DNA from 4 places in the Companilactobacillus farciminis KCTC 3681 genome. Region 4 is predicted to be linked to each of the others. Evidence: predicted binding sites of a transcription regulator. Region 4 holds the regulator's gene; each other region holds the start of a gene.

Region 1 (4,112 bases), 110 kb from region 4:
GTTGAGGATAAGTCAGCTACAACTGAACAAATTCAACAATTGATCAAGGATGCCCCAGGAGCTGTCTTGCAAGATGATCCAAAGCATCAAGTTTATCCACAGCCTATCAATGCTGTAAATAGTCGTGATACTTTTGTTGGTCGTATTCGTCCAGATTTGGAAAATGATGGAGCTTTCAATATGTGGGTCGTTTCTGACAACTTATTGAAGGGTGCCGCTTGGAATACAGTTCAAATTGCTGAAAGACTAGTTGCCGACGATTTGGTTCGTGTAAAGTAAATAAAATCAATATGGGATGCAGAAATAAGCCTGCGTTCCATATTTTTTTTGCTATTTCTGTTAAAATGTTAGGAGACATTTAATTTCAGGTGAGAAAAAAATGAAGCGAATAATGAATGTATTTAATGAGGGCGTTTTAGACCTGTTGGCTAACGCTGGAGTTGCGATTCCGTATTTTTTCTGTTTGACGTTATATAACCAAAACAAAAATATTTTTGTCTTTGCGTTGCCATTTTTAATGCTCTATACTTTTAGAGCTTTGGGAATGCTATTGACGACTTTTATTACCTTGCCAGCTTCGACGATGCTATCGATGTCGAATCTGTTTGGTGTGATTGGCTCGCTTTGCATGCTAGGAGCTAGCAATCCAGTTTTTGGTATTATTGGTGGGGTGTTCTTAGGTCTAGCTTCTAGTTGGATCTGGCCATATTATTTGACGGTTCGTTCTCGTGGCAAGATGGATAAAGAATTTAAATTCAATCGAATGCACACTTTGTCGATGGTTTTGACGATTATCTTATTGTTGATTGTTGAACTAATTGCTACGAAGACTAAGTTGTTGAACTTGTCATTTATTTTGTTAGCTTTCTTATTCTTTACTGCGATGGTCGGTGGCATGAACGTTACGCACCGTTTGACCTTTTATCAAGGCTTAGAGAAGAAACCTAAGTTTAGAATCAATTCGTTTTTTAATTTGATCGTGTTAGCGAGTTTGGTCATGTTGTTATTCATCATTCGCTATACGCGTCTAAAAGAAGTTTCCAATACGATTGATTTAGCAATCAGCATTGCTGCTATCGTCTTGTTCTTGATCCTCGCATACTATCAATTAGGGGTTCATAAAAAGATGTTCCCAGTCAGTTTGGTTGCCATCAATCGTGGGGTGGTCATGAACTACGTAATGCTGTATGCCATCTTCGACAGTACGATTCGCTTCAAATTCAATACTTTGATGTTAGTTTATACGCTTTATCTGGTCGGTTTTGAATTAGGACCAGCTTTGTTGAAAAAACGTCAAAATTGGCGTTATCCTTTATTGTTGCTAGGTTTAGTTTTGGCATTGTTTAATTACACATACTTTGTTGGCTTGTTCTTATTAGCCGTATTTGTCGGAACCGATAATCGAATTTTGAATGACGCACTTTATACTGATCCTGATTTAGATTCCGAACGAGCTTTCTTGATCAAGTATCAGTTGTCTTGTGTTGGAAATGTATCGCAACAATTGATCTACATGACGACAATTTATTTCATCAGTTACTTTACTGATATTAATGCTTTAGGATTCTTCAATAACATTTCCAACGGCCCAACTAATTCGACGCTTTATGGAGTACATCTATTTATTACTGCTATCGTCTTTATTTATGCGGCAGTCACATTTTATTTTGCTCGTGAAAAAGAATGATTTGAATCATTACAACGCTATGAGATTTATTTTATTGAAAATAGTTGAGCATAGAGAAATTCAGTACTGTTAAGTAAATTTGAAAGTTATAACGGCTGTTTGTGAAGTCGTTTCAATGATATTTTTTAGAAAACAAAAATAAGACTACTATATATTGTATGCGTGTGTTATATAACACCTACATATGGTATTTGGTAGTCTTTTTTATTATTTAAAATTTTATAAAATGGTTGTATAGATTAAAGATTGGGGAGATATAAATGACCACGCAATTAACTCAATTGATAGAAATCCCAGTTGAAAAAAGAAGTGGCTTCAAGACTAAGTTTTATCCATATAAAATTGAATTTGTGCTAGATAAGTTGGACTTGTCTCGAGTTCAACAAGATAATTTGATTGAGAATTTTGTATCTGAATTCTTAACGGCTGATTTGATGACAACCAAACAAATTCGCCAGGTTATTACGGATAGTTTGATTGCTCAAAATTTGAATCAAGCTGCAAAATCTTATCAGGACTATTTTATAAGTGAACAGGAAAGATTTGCTCAAGCAACTAATGTGAAATTAAACATCGAGAAATTATTTAATCGCAATGAGCAAGTGGTGCATGAAAATGCCAATAAGGATAGCAATATCTTCAACACACAGCGTGATTTGGAGGCCGGTGTAGCAAGTAAAGCTTTAGGCTTAAAAATGTTGCCAGACATCGTAGCTAAGGCTCATTTGCGTGGCGATATCCATTGGCATGATTTGGACTATTCACCAGTGACGCCAGAGACTAATTGTTGTTTGATTGACTTTGATGAGATGTTAACTAATGGCTTTAAAATCGGTAATGCTTGGGTGTCTTCGCCCAAATCGATTCAAACGGCTACAGCGCAAATGTCACAGATCATCGCTAACGTTGCCTCGTTGCAATACGGTGGTTGTTCAGCTAATCGAATCGACCAATTACTGGCGCCTTATGCGAAGTTAAATTATCAAAAACACCTCAAGGATGCTCAAAAATGGATTGTCGAAGATAAGCAGATTGAATTTGCTAAAGAAAAGACGAAAAGAGACATTTACGACGCTATGCAAGCACTTGAATACGAAATCAATACTCTTTATTCATCGCAAGGCCAAACGCCGTTTACGACGATAAATTTCGGTTTAGGAACGAGTTGGATCGAACGTACTATTCAAAAATCGATTCTAGAAATTCGAATCAAGGGCTTAGGTAAGGAACATCGTACGGCAATTTTTCCTAAGCTGACGTTTACGATCAAACGAGGGTTGAATTTGAGTCCTGAAGATCCTAATTACGATATAAAGCAATTGGCCTTGGAATGTTCTACTAAGAGAATGTATCCAGATCTTTTGATGTATGACAAAATTGTTGAAATCACTGGCAGTTTTAAGACGCCGATGGGATGTCGTTCATTTTTACAAGGATGGCAAGATGAAAATGGTCGAGAAGTTAATTCGGGTCGGATGAATTTAGGCGTTGTAACGGTCAATTTACCACGAATTGCTTTGGAATCAAAAGGTGATATCAAGCTATTTTGGGAAATATTCGAAGAAAAAATGCAAATTTGCCATACTGCTTTAGAATATCGAATCAAGCGAACTAAAGAGGCGAAACCTGAGAATGCACCGTTACTGTATATGTATGGTGCCTTTGGCAAACGTCTAAAAAAAGATGATTCAGTGGACGAATTATTCAAGAATGGTCGAGCAACAGTATCGTTAGGATACATTGGCTTGTATGAAGTTTGTACACGATTCTTTGGCAATGATTGGGAACAAGATTCCAAGGCGCATGATTTTGCCGAAAGCATCACGAAAGCCTTGAATGAAAAATGCGCTAAATGGGCCAAAGAGAGTGGTTACCACTATAGTCTTTACTCGACGCCAGCAGAGTCATTGACTGATACTTTTTGTCGAGATGATTTAGAGAAGTTTGGTTCCATTCCCGATATTACAGCTAAAGAATACTATACAAATAGTTTTCACTTTGACGTCAGAAAACATCCAAATCCTTTTGAGAAATTGACTTTTGAAGAAGTCTTTCCTAAATATGCTGCGGGTGGATTTATTCATTATTGCGAATATCCTAATCTCCGTCAAAATCCTAAGGCTTTGGAAGCTGTGTGGGATTGGGCTTATGATCATGTAGGTTATTTAGGAACTAATACTTCAATTGATCACTGTTTTAAGTGTGGTTTTCAAGGAGAATTTAATGCGACTGCCAGAGGTTTTGCCTGTCCAGATTGTGGCAATAATAATCCGGAATTTTGTGATGTCGTAAAGAGAACTTGTGGATACTTGGGTAATCCTCAACAAAGACCGATGATTCACGGGCGACACATAGAAATTGCTTCACGGAAAAAGAATATGACTTCGGAGATGATTAAAAATGCGGCTAAGCATGAGAGAACCAA
Region 2 (4,112 bases), 180 kb from region 4:
TTTACGAGCATCACGGTCATCAAATGAATTAGGGTGTTCCAAATAAGTCTTGATTTTTGGCACTAATTGGTCATCTTCACTAAAGGTAACCCCAACTGAAGGATCAGTCAAAAGAGCATCTGTATAAGGTGCACTTCTAACTACGATCTTCGTTCCGGAAGCAATTGCTTCAATGTAAGTCAAGCCTTGTGATTCGGTATCACTGGATGAAACGAACAAATTAGCCATGTGATAATAAGGTGAAATCTTTTCGTGCTCAACTTCACCAGTAAAAATAACATTATCACTGATTCCTAAGTCTTTACTCATTTGAACCAATTCATCCATGTCTGGACCATCACCGACGATAACTAACATAATCTTTGGATTATACTTCAGTAATTCTGGCATCGATTTTAACATATGGTCGATCTTCTTTTCCAAAGCAATTCGACTCAACATCAAAATTACTGGCGTATCTTCAGCGATACCTAATTTCTCACGAACGGCTGAGGCGTTGACTGGCTTAGTATACTCTGACAAATCAACTCCAGTCGGAATGATAGAAACTGGTGCTTTGATGCCATAGCGATCCATTGTCTCTTTAACTTGCTTACTAGGAGCAACGACCCCCGAAGCGTTCTTTAAAAACAATCGTGTCATTTGCTTAACATGATATGGCTTTAACAAGTGTCCGTTCAATACATAATGTAAGTAGTCTTCATACATTGTGTGATATGTGTGAACAAATGGAATTTTGAGTTGTTTTGCAACAAATTTACCCATCATACCTAACGAGAATTCTGTCTGCGTGTGAATGATATCTAATTTTAATTCTTTAGCTAAATCGACTGCGTGAAACATCCCTCGAATGGCGATTCTTCTATCAGTAAAAGAAATAAAAGGAACACTAGCCAAACGGAAAATATTTGGCTCAATCGTATTCTTAGGAACATTAGGATCAGTCGTCGTAAAAATATACACCGAATGACCTTTACGCTCCAAATCACTCTTCAAGGTTTGGATCGATGTAGCTACCCCACTAACTTGAGGGAAGTATGTATCGGTAAAAATTCCGATATTCATATAAACACATCTCCTCACAATACTTTATAAAGTAGATTATAACAAAAAAATGGAGGAATCACTTCCCCCACCTACGTCTTACCTTATTAATTTACTGAAACTTTGATTCTGCATCAAGAAATAGAATACTACTGCACCGATTGCGACTACGACCAACTCACCAAAGCCGACCGTGACGAAGTTAAGCCAAAATGGCAACTTCAAAATAAAATAAAGCTCTGCTCCAACAATAATTCCATTGACCACGGCACAGACAACCGGAACTGCCCATAAAAATTTGTTATCAGCAGGAATTCTAGTAATAATTAGACAAGCAATTGCAGTTGCTAAAGTTCCTAAGATCAAATCAGCTACCCCTAACGAAGCACTGAAAATATTAGAAACAAAACATCCCACGATCAACGACCAACTATACTTATGATTAAAAAATGGCAATAACATCAAAATCTCGGAAACACGGAATTGAATTTGACCATAAGAAAATGCTGAAATTCCTGGAGCAATCGTCACAGCTACGTACAAAGCTGCAATCAATGCTAATTGTGTAATATCTCTTGTTTTTAAATTACTCAAAGTAAAACCTCCACTGTTTTAATTTCATAGCAGGTTACCAGTGCAAACTGCCTTTAATAGGGTATCTTATTTTGGCTATACTAGCAAGCAACAAAAAAGCCCAGGAATCATCCCAGGCAAAATTTATTAATCTAAAGTACCACGAACACGTAATTGTTCATCAATCAAATCAAGAACCTTTTGACGGTCTTCAGGATTTTCAACGAAGTCATACTTGTCGCCGTCAATCTTCATCTTAGGACTGTAATCATAGTCATCATACCAACCATCGTAACGTGAAAGTAAGTTGTGGTAGTATTCTGGCAATGTTGGATCTTGTTCTGGTTGTTCATATGAACGTCCACGTTTTTCGATACGGTGAATCATTGTGTCATATGAAATATCCAAGTGAACTAACAAGTCTGGAGCTTTCTTAGCAGCAGCGTATGGTAGTTCTTGCATCATGTTAGCTAACAACTCATCATAAACCTTTACTTCTTGTGGTGTAGCACGTCCCATATCAGCATTCATATGGAAGAATAGTGAATCTTCGTAAATTGAACGGTCCAAAACGTTATTGTCTTGTACCATAGCTTTCTTGATTGATTCAAAACGCTTGTTTAAGAAATAAATTTGTAGCAAGAAGGCATACTTCTTAGGGTCTTTATAAAATAGTGGCAAAACTGGGTTATTATCAACTTGTTCATAGAAAGCCTCTGTTCCTAAATGTTCTGATAACACCGTAGCCAATGAACTCTTACCGGCTCCAATTGCGCCGCTCAATACGATCATCATTATTATCCTCCAATAAGTGAATTAAATTTATCTATAGTTTCTTAAAAAACAACATTCACTATAATATCACTTATATTCTAGATATTGTATAGATTTCTAAAATTTCACAAGATATGGTGTTAGTGAGAGCGGATAACTTCCTATTCATCAGGCTTTCACGGCTTAAAATTAATTTATTAATAATTTTCTTCACTACCCTGTTTTAAAGATATCATTTCTCTTATAATTAACTATGTAATCTATAGAAAGGGGAAAAGAAATGGGGAAAAAATTACGCACTTTTTTGGCTGCTTTTGTAGCTGCTCTGGGACTAGTTGTTTTAGTCTTTGCTAGTCATCCTTGCGATGCTCAAGCAGCTGAATACCAAACTAATGATTTATTGAGTGGTATATCGATAAATCAAAAGAATTATGATACTGCCAGTGATGTTGACTTAACACTTAGTTGGGATGCTACTGGCAAACAATTAAATAATGGCGATACATGGGAAATACAGTTCCCAGATACTTTAAGGGTTACCAAAGAAGAATCTATTCCGTTTTATGATGGTAGTACTTTAATTGGTACCGGAGTATTAGACCCAGTTTCTAATACTTTAAAAATAACTTTCAATGAGAATATTGAAGGTAAGGCGGATTTTAAAGGATCAATCAGCATTAAAACTGGTATCAAACCGGGTAAAGATGCTGTTGTAGGAAATAATGATGTTGTTATCGGAGATTATCATGACAATATGACAGTCATTTCATCAGATGCCGATTTTTCTAAAAAAGGAGTCATCGGTACTGACGAAAATGGTGATGCCATCATTACTTGGACGATTCTTGCTAATCGCAACAGTGCTGAAATGCCTAATCTAAAAATCATCGAAAACAACATTAATGATGATCAAACATTCATCAAGGGTTCAGTTAATGTTTATGAGGCTAGTTGGACATCGCCTGGTTATTATAAAAAGGGATATCAATTAAATAGTTCTGAATATACATACACTGAGGATGGTAATGGTTTTATCATCAACGGTCTTCCCAAAGATAATCAATTTTATGCTGTTACTTTCCAAACAAAAATCAATGATTCTGATAATACAACAAATGGTCATAAGTTCAAAAATCACGCTGACTTCACTTGGGGTAATGGCTCAAGTACCGGTACAAATATGGCAGCTGCTGACGGTAGTGTAACTGGTAACTCTAATTCTGGTAGTGGTAACGGTAATAATATCTTAGGTTCAGTTGTTTTGACTAAGACTAGTGCCGATGAGAATAATACTTTAATTCCTGGTGCCACTTACAGTCTTTATCAAAGAGATGCTGACAAAGATACTTTGATCCAATCAGATTTAGTAACTGATGCTAACGGTCAAATTACTGTTGATAAATTGCCAGCTGGTGACTATTACTTTGTTGAGACATCTACTCCAGATGGTTACCAACAAAATCCAAATGAAATTCCATTTACAATCACTGGTCAAACAACAATCGCTGTTCAAGTTGAGACTAAAGATGAACCTGTTGGCTCCAAAGAAGGTTCAATCATTATTCAAAAACTTGATGCTGCAACTGGTTATCGTTTAGCTGGTGCTGAATTCGACGTAATCGATGCTGATACTAACGAAGTAATCGGCCATATCACAACTGATCAACTAGGCTACGGTCACATGTACAACATCCCTTATGGAAATTATATTTTAAGAGAAA
Region 3 (4,112 bases), 150 kb from region 4:
CAAAGTCGATCGTATTAGTAACGTATTTTTGACCGGCAACCTTTTTAGCTTCGGCGTGTCCTGCTCCTTTAACTATCCAGAGTTTCTTTGGACCTTTAGCATAGCGATAATTCTTATAAGCATTCTCGGTCGGAACGAATTTGTCCTTTGAGCCGTGAATGATGTACAGAGGAACTTTACTCTTTTTCAGAGTGTCCTTGGTACTAGCTTGATAAAAATTATAGCCAGCTAGAGCATCGCCATACAAACTAGCCGTTGGTACGAGTGGAAAACTTGGTAAGCCAAACATATCTTTAATTTGATAGTTCAACTCCCCTGAGATAGTGGAATATCCACAATCAGCAATCGCAAATTTCACATTTTGAGGATGTTTTCCCAAAGTGTACATTACTGTTGCTGCTCCCATACTGACTCCAAACAAACCAATCTCTGATTTCTGACCAAATTTTTGATTAATCTGCTTGATCCAGTTCACGATGTCGTCACGGTCTTTCCAACCATAACCGACATATTTTCCTTGACTCATCCCGAAGGAACGATTGTCTGGTGCTAAAACGTTGTAACCCGCATCATGAAACATTTTGGCATAGTCACCCATGTAACTGCTGCCCGTACCATAACCGTGGATCACAACGACAGTTTTAGCAGTTTTCTTTTCTGCTGGTAAAAATCTAGCCTTCAACTTCAATTTATCTTTTGAAGTCTGTTGCCAAATCTCAGCCTTAGAATTCACAAACCATTTATCATCTTTTGACAGTGGTCCTTGTGGTTTACTGCTATAACCATTTTTACTGAAGGCGTAATGGAATAAATAACCACTACCACCGATATCAGCTACTAATGCAACCCCAATTGCAATAGAAAGAATAACTTTAACATATTTTTTTACTCGCATAAATCTACCCACTTATAATTTGTTGCTCAATAATCATAAGCTATTTTACAAATTAATTGCAAATATTATTTATGCTTGTTCGCGAGCTAACTTTTCGTCACGAGCGCGGTTCTCATTAGCATTGCTGTGGAACCAGTGGATGTGTGAATCGAAGAAGGCAATCATATCATTCATGAAGTACATAATGTATGTCAAGAATAGAACTGGACTGGCGTCACCTTGAGTTGCAGTAACACCCCAAAGAATGATTGACATAACTCCTTGAACTGTCCAGAAATAATATTGTTCACGGAAACGCAAAGTACACAACAAGGCACCTGTAAATCCGATAGCAGCTGAAACTGAGTCAATGATAGGACGAGGACTGATGAACAAGTTAGTATCCATCAAGTACAATAGACCCCAAACAACAAAGAAGAAAACAGCTGTTAACAACCATTTCTTAGCTGTTAGTCCGTGGATATGCTTTTCAGCGTCTTTAGCCCATTGTGGACTGATCAAAACTGGAATATCCAACAAGACAATGTAACTCAATTGTAGAACAACGTCAGAAAAGTTCTTAGCGTTGATAGCAACAAAAATATAAATAAGTGCTGAAACTAGTCCTAAGACACCGTTTAAAGGCTTAGCATTAGTAATTGCAACGGTACAAGTAAAACCAAGCGTACCAGCCAACCAAGTCCAAATAGCGATACCTGTGATTTGGTGTGAAAGTGTTGATGCAGTGATGGCCCCTAGACCAAACATTAATAGCATGTAACTTCTGAAACTCCAATGTTTCATTTGTTCAACATACCATCTTGGGTTGAAAATGCTCATGGTTCAATCTCCTCTTAGACTGAAATCGATTATTTGATAACCAAAATCAATCAAATTAATTTATCCCTCAAACTGTATTTATATTCAAATACAAATTTAACGACAGCTAAAATCATACCACCAATCGAAACTAAAATGCGAGCCGAAATGTTCGGTGTAATGAAGCCATATCGATGTAAAGCGTTTACCTTTGTTGGTGCGATAGTAATTTATCATTTGATACAAGATATTGATTTCCATCCTTTTGTAACACTATATCTTGTTATAACGGTCTAGAGCTTTAGTGGTTTTATCGTTATAACAAAAAAACTACATGCCATTTAGAGGTTCCTTCTTAACTTCGGTTAGTTGTAATATTGCCGTCCTCCATAGCAAAGAAAATTTGGCTGGAACGTAGTGGGCACGATTTTGAGCTTTTGCATAAACCAAGTGCGCAAAATCTCAAAACTCGACCTTATTCTAAGCAACAAGTTGCTAAGAATAATTCACTACTGAGCCAATTTTCTTTGCTATTCCGGACTAGATAATGGTTCTACATTTTTTATCATCAAACAAATAAGCATCAATTCAGGTAAATAGTTAATTATCGCAAATCGACTATATCTGAATTGATGCTATTTTGATTTACTTGAAATAAATAATAAAAGACGTTTTCCAGTCGGGAGTGGCGGCTTTGTGGATGCTCAGTACTGAAATTTCACTTAGTAATTTATTGCTTAGTGAAAGGTCAATCTTGGAGATGATTCCCAGTTCTGGAATTAGCTTCAAGTTGCGCCCAGTACGTTCCAGCATCCACAAAGCAGAACGGACGACGACATCTAGCGCCAACCTAACTTGAGAAAGAACCATTTAGACACGTAGATTCAATAAATTGTTTTTAAATTTTACCAACTAAGTCGCCACTAGGTTTGATTGTTTCTTCCCCAGGATGCCAATTAGCTGGGCAAACATTATCGCCGTGTGCTTCAACGAATTGAGCTGCTTGCAAAGTTCTCAAAATTTCACGAGCATTACGACCAATCCCCATAGCATTGATTGTGTACGACTTGATGAGACCTTTAGGATCAATGATGAAGACGCCACGATAAGCTTGACCACTTTGTTCATCTAAAATATTAAAGAAGTCAGTCAATTGATGCTTTTGGTCTGACAACATTGGATATTGGATTTTTCCAATCGTATCGGTCGTTTCAGCCCAAGACATGTGCGAAAATTGACTGTCGACTGAACATGAATAAATCTCCGCATTAGCAGCTTTGAAATCTTCATAAGAATCTTGTAAATCACTCAATTCAGTTGGACAAACAAATGAAAAATCGGCTGGATAAAAGAAAAGGATTGACCATTTACCGAGTAGATCCGACTTGTTAAAAGTCTTCAACTCCCCTTTTTGATAAGCATTAACAGTAAAATCAGGAATTTCTTTATTAATATAGTTCATATTTTGCCTCCTAGACTTTGTTTAAACATATATATAATAACAAATAATTTTTTTATTTTAAACAAAAGCCCTTTTGTGTGACAATAGAACTATTCTGATAACGAGGGATGAGGACATGACCAACCAAGATCAACTTATAAAAGTAAAAGAATTCTCTTACAATAAGATGAAAAATGACTCCACTGGACACAATTTCGACCACATTCAAAGGGTCATCAAAACAGTCCAGAAATTATTAAAGACGGAAGCTGCTGATCCAGTTATTACTTTATCAGCCGCCTACCTACATGATGTGGCCGATGACAAACTCGTCAAAGATCCTGCAAAACTTGAGACTGAGATTCGCCAATTCTTAAAAGATACTGATTTCACACCTGAACAGATCGACGAAATACTATATATTACCCACAACCTATCCTTCAGTAAATCTTTGAGCAAGAATCCACCCAAACTATCTCTTGCAGGACAGATTGTTCAAGATGCTGATCGACTAGATGCAATCGGTGCAATTGGAATCACTCGAGCAATTTATTATGGTGGCGCAAATTCGGAAACGATTTATGACCCAGAAATTTTACCGCGTGAAAAGATGGATAAAAAAGAATACCGTAATTTATCTGATGAAACGATCATCAATCACTTTTACGAGAAATTATTGAAATTAACTGGTATGATGAATACCCCAACAGCCAAAAAAATTGCCGAGAGACGCCATCAATACATGCTTGATTTTCTCGACGAATTCAAAGCTGAATGGAATAGTGAAAAATAGAGAGGGAGTATATAATTTGGTTTCATACGAAGAATTAGATAAGCAATATTATGATCACATTATTCGGAACCTTAAGGACCGTGGCGTTGACTTAAAAGATATCGCTGAGATCGTGATGTTCTTGGAAAAAGATTATGTCAAAGGACTTGATGAAGAAGTTTCTATTCACGCCATCAATAAAGTCC
Region 4 (4,112 bases):
TCGGAAAATGCATCATCGTCGTATGAACATCATTTTTAAATAATTCATTGGCGATTGCACCTAACAAATAAGTTTTGCCAACACCAAAATCTCCTGCTAAGTACAACCCTGGCACAAATCCGTCATGATTCAAATAGTTGTCGATGAAGTCTAAAGCTTTGCCGAGCGCATCTTGGCGACCACTGCCACCATAATCGTCCAACTTAGCATTTCTAATATCAGATGGCATATCCATCAAAACAAATCCCGTTTCATATTGATTGCGTTTTTCTTTGTTCTTAGTTCTTTCATTGGGATAATAAGCTACTTCAATATTGTGATTATTGACGATCAATTTAGGATAATAGCCTTTAGACAATTCGCTGGCATGATTCTTATTATTATAAAATTCATAAATACTAGCAGCACTCGTGGAAAGAGCGTTGGGATTAATTGAATCGCTATTTTCCTTGAGAAACTTCTGTACGTCAGGATCTTTTAAGGCACCATTAAGTAAACGGCGGTAATCCTCCGTTAAATTTTTTGAATTTAAATATTCTGCCAGTCTGTTTCCTAAATTTTCCATGTTATTTATCCTTATTTCTTAATCGTTTTAATCTATCCTGCAACTGAACCCCATTATCTTGTTGTTTATTTGTAGGAATTTTAGCTTTAACTTTAGACCAATCGGTTGCTTGTTCGACTTTACGGTTTTTATTGTTATAACGCCGTTTGCCACGAGGACGATTTTGGAAATCAGTAATTCGTTGCAGTGCTTGCTCTGGCGTTTTAACACCGTTTTGTGTCCAGTCATTTGCCACAGTCTCTAAAAATGGTGTCGATAAAACTGATGAGCTTTGTAAAATATAATAAACCATAATATTTATAACAGAAGATGGCAAATATGCCTTCATTGCCATATCTCGCAAAGCATTTGCCTCAACTTTACCAACAAAGCCACCACTCTTTTGCTTTTGAGCAGCCAAAAAGTCCGCTGGAGTTAATTTCTTAGCTTGTTGCAAAATCAATTGATCTGAACGATTAAAGTTATGTGTCTCATCGTCTTTAGTTTCAACCATTTCTGGTTGTTGACGTGCAGATATATTAGCGTTCTTCTCGAATCGGTCCTGAATAGACTTTTTCAAGCGATCGGGATCAATTTTATTATTGACGATATCGCAAGTTTTACCGATAAATTCAATAATCGTCATTTCATCGATACCATAAAATGCATGTAAATTGATTATTAAATCTTGATTTTCCAATAAATTATCTGGACTGATCTTAAATGACTGCTCGATTCGATCAGAAATCAGTTCCCAATCAAGCGGTTGAATGTCATTCTCATTCAAAGCTGGCTTCTGCTTCTTAGTCTTCGAGAATTCACTTCGAATATTTTCAACATCAGTCGGCGTATTGATCAAATCATCATTGTTTAATTTGAAAACTTCCAAAAAGTCTTTGGTGATCTCATCGGAATTTTGCAAAATCATCTCCGAATGACTATATTTATCAGCCAATAAACGATATCTTTTATCACCAATTTGTTCATATAGAAAAATACTCAACAAATCATCTCTAAAAAAGTCATCTGGTGATAGAGGTTCAAACAATTGATAGACATAGTAAGGTCCTATATCATCTTTTTTTCTAAAAGTTCGGATCAATCCCAAAGCTTCACACTTGATTCGTGCTTCATAAAATCTCTTGATATCAATTCCCAATAAACTGAACAATTCAGCATGTGGCTTACGCTGCGTGATCAATTCTTTATTAGGTAATTTTTCCCACAACAAAAGATACAGACTGAAAGATTCTGTACCCAAAATTGGTAAATATAAATCTGTCAAAACGTGACGGTCTTCATCATTGAGATGACCGTTAGGCAGGCACCAATATCCCACTAAAGGCGTAAACTTATCGGATGCATTATTAGACACAAGCCCACCTCTTATTTCTTATCAATTTTTTTGCCGTTCGCCATCATTTCCTGAACTTCTTTCATGAAACTATTCATATCTTTAAATTCACGATAAACGCTGGCAAAACGAATATAAGTGACATCGTCAACTTTGGCTAAAATTTTCATGACGTGTTCACCAATCAATTGTGAGCGTACTTCACTCTCACCAGTTGATCTAATTTCATTTTCAACTTTATCAACGATTCCATTCATTTGATCCATCGTAACCGGACGTTTTTCGGCTGCACGTACGATTCCTCGCAATAACTTCTCACGACTGAATTCTTCACGATTACCATTTTTCTTAATTACTAATAATGGTGCCTTTTCTAGTCTTTCAAATGTTGTAAATCTAGTGCCGCAAAACTCGCATTCACGACGTCTTCTAATAGCACGACCTTCATCACTAGGACGACTGTCGATTACTTTTGATGAATCATGATGACAATGTGGACAAATCAAAATTCTAACCTCTTTTCCAAATCAAAGTTGCGATATCAACTTATCGAACTCATCTGCTAAATGCGTCAAATCGCCTGAATTATCAATCACAAAATCAGCTCGATCTCTTTTCTCTGACATCGACATTTGTGAATTGATACGATCTAGGGCAACTTCCTTGGTCAAATTATTTCTATTCATTAAACGTTTTAACTGTACTTTTTCATTAACATAAATAGTTATTATACCGTCAAAATACGGTTGATATCCACCTTCAAACAATAAAGGAATCTCAAAAATAGAAATAGTCTGCTCATCTGATGCTTTAGTATCGGCGATTATTTTTAAAATTCTTTTCTTGATCAAAGGTCGAGTGATATTATTCAAATTTTGTAGCTGCTCACTGTCTGAAAAAACAATTCCCGCTAATTTTTGGCGATTTAATGTCTGGTCAGAATTCAATACCTCTTGACCAAATTTTTCAACTATTTGTTTTAATCCGACACTGCCCACTTCAACGACTTGACGCGCAATTTGGTCAGCATCATAAACTTTGCAGCCATAAGTTTTAAAAAAATCTAGGATGGTTGACTTTCCAGCCGCAATTCCACCAGTTAATCCGTATATTTTACTCATTTGATTACTTGACACTTCGGACAAAAATGCGTACCACGACCACCAACTTTGATTTTTTCGATCTCAGTCTCGCATCTTGGACAAGGTGTCCCCTCTTTACCATAAACTTTCAAACTATTTTGCATATTACCTTTGTGACCGTTGGCGTCAATGTATGAACGAACCGTTGAACCACCAGCTTGAATGGCTTGTCTCATCTCTTCATTGGACGCTTCAATAATCTTTTGAATGTCTTTATCAGTCAGATGATTAGCCGACGTTTCTGGATGAATCTTCACCTTCCACAAAACCTCATCAACATAAATATTTCCCAAACCACTCATCACTGATTGATCCAACAGAACGGTCTTGATATCTTTACGATGACGTATAATTCTAGGCTTCAAATTTTCAAAAGTAAAGTCTTTTGATAAAGGCTCCGGTCCAAGCTTTTGAATCGACTTGTTATTGCTTAAATCATCAGTATTCCACAACTGCATTCGGCCAAATTTTCGAACATCATTATAAATCAATTTTTCGCCATTATCTAATGTAAAGATTGCATGAGAATGCTTATCAATGGCACTAGGATCGTTAGAGATCTTATAACGTCCTTCCATTCTTAAATGACTGATAATTGTATAGCCATTATCCAAATGTATCAATAAGAACTTAGCACGACGTCCAATATCAGTGACTGTTGCTCCGGTTACGAATTCGACGAACTGGTCGACATCCCCAGTAATCAAATTTTGATAACGGATTTCGACATGAGTTATTTTTCTACCTTTGACCTGATCAATCAAGCCACGTCTGACTGTTTCTACTTCTGGCATTTCTGGCATTTTATCACCTATTTCGCTTCATACCAAGTTTTGCCGTGAGCAGTTTCCACTTTCAAAGGAACATCGAGTTTGACTGCTGAATCCATCACACTTGGCACTAATTTTTCAAGGGTTGCAATTTCTGATTTCGGTGCTTCAAAAATCATTTCATCGTGTACTTGCAACAAAAGGTTAGCTTGCAATTTTTCTTTTTCTAGCATCTTTTGCATATTGATCATCGCTACTTTAATAATATCTGCCGCACTACCTTGAATTGGCGTATTCATCGC

Evidence for each region. The regulator NrdR, encoded in region 4, represses ribonucleotide reductase genes. The targets are predictions, from matches to a motif close to ACACNATATATNGTGT.
Region 1: the regulator NrdR is predicted to act here: its motif matches at 1,832-1,847, upstream of nrdD (anaerobic ribonucleoside-triphosphate reductase).
Region 2: the regulator NrdR is predicted to act here: its motif matches at 2,517-2,532, upstream of LF20184_RS04045 (deoxynucleoside kinase).
Region 3: the regulator NrdR is predicted to act here: its motif matches at 1,964-1,979, upstream of pnuC (nicotinamide riboside transporter PnuC).

The regions. Positions count from the first base shown of each region.
Region 1 covers NZ_CP017702.1:929,912-934,023, forward strand. The annotation lists gene LF20184_RS04465 (aspartate-semialdehyde dehydrogenase) at 1-279, shown strand, start outside; gene LF20184_RS04470 (hypothetical protein) at 380-1,687, shown strand; gene nrdD (anaerobic ribonucleoside-triphosphate reductase) at 1,948-4,112, shown strand, end outside; gene nrdG (anaerobic ribonucleoside-triphosphate reductase activating protein) at 4,100-4,112, shown strand, end outside.
Region 2 covers NZ_CP017702.1:858,903-863,014, reverse strand. The annotation lists gene LF20184_RS04055 (glycosyltransferase family 4 protein) at 1-1,065, opposite strand, end outside; gene LF20184_RS04050 (QueT transporter family protein) at 1,144-1,638, opposite strand; gene LF20184_RS04045 (deoxynucleoside kinase) at 1,765-2,409, opposite strand; gene LF20184_RS04040 (LPXTG cell wall anchor domain-containing protein) at 2,672-4,112, shown strand, end outside.
Region 3 covers NZ_CP017702.1:1,185,730-1,189,841, reverse strand. The annotation lists gene LF20184_RS05885 (alpha/beta hydrolase) at 1-895, opposite strand, end outside; gene pnuC (nicotinamide riboside transporter PnuC) at 965-1,714, opposite strand; gene LF20184_RS05875 (peroxiredoxin) at 2,592-3,155, opposite strand; gene LF20184_RS05870 (HD domain-containing protein) at 3,271-3,927, shown strand; gene LF20184_RS05865 (phosphatidylglycerophosphatase A family protein) at 3,944-4,112, shown strand, end outside.
Region 4 covers NZ_CP017702.1:1,038,877-1,042,988, reverse strand. The annotation lists gene dnaI (primosomal protein DnaI) at 1-565, opposite strand, end outside; gene LF20184_RS05100 (DnaD domain protein) at 567-1,919, opposite strand; gene nrdR (transcriptional regulator NrdR) at 1,931-2,404, opposite strand; gene coaE (dephospho-CoA kinase) at 2,426-3,019, opposite strand; gene mutM (bifunctional DNA-formamidopyrimidine glycosylase/DNA-(apurinic or apyrimidinic site) lyase) at 3,016-3,843, opposite strand; gene polA (DNA polymerase I) at 3,852-4,112, opposite strand, start outside.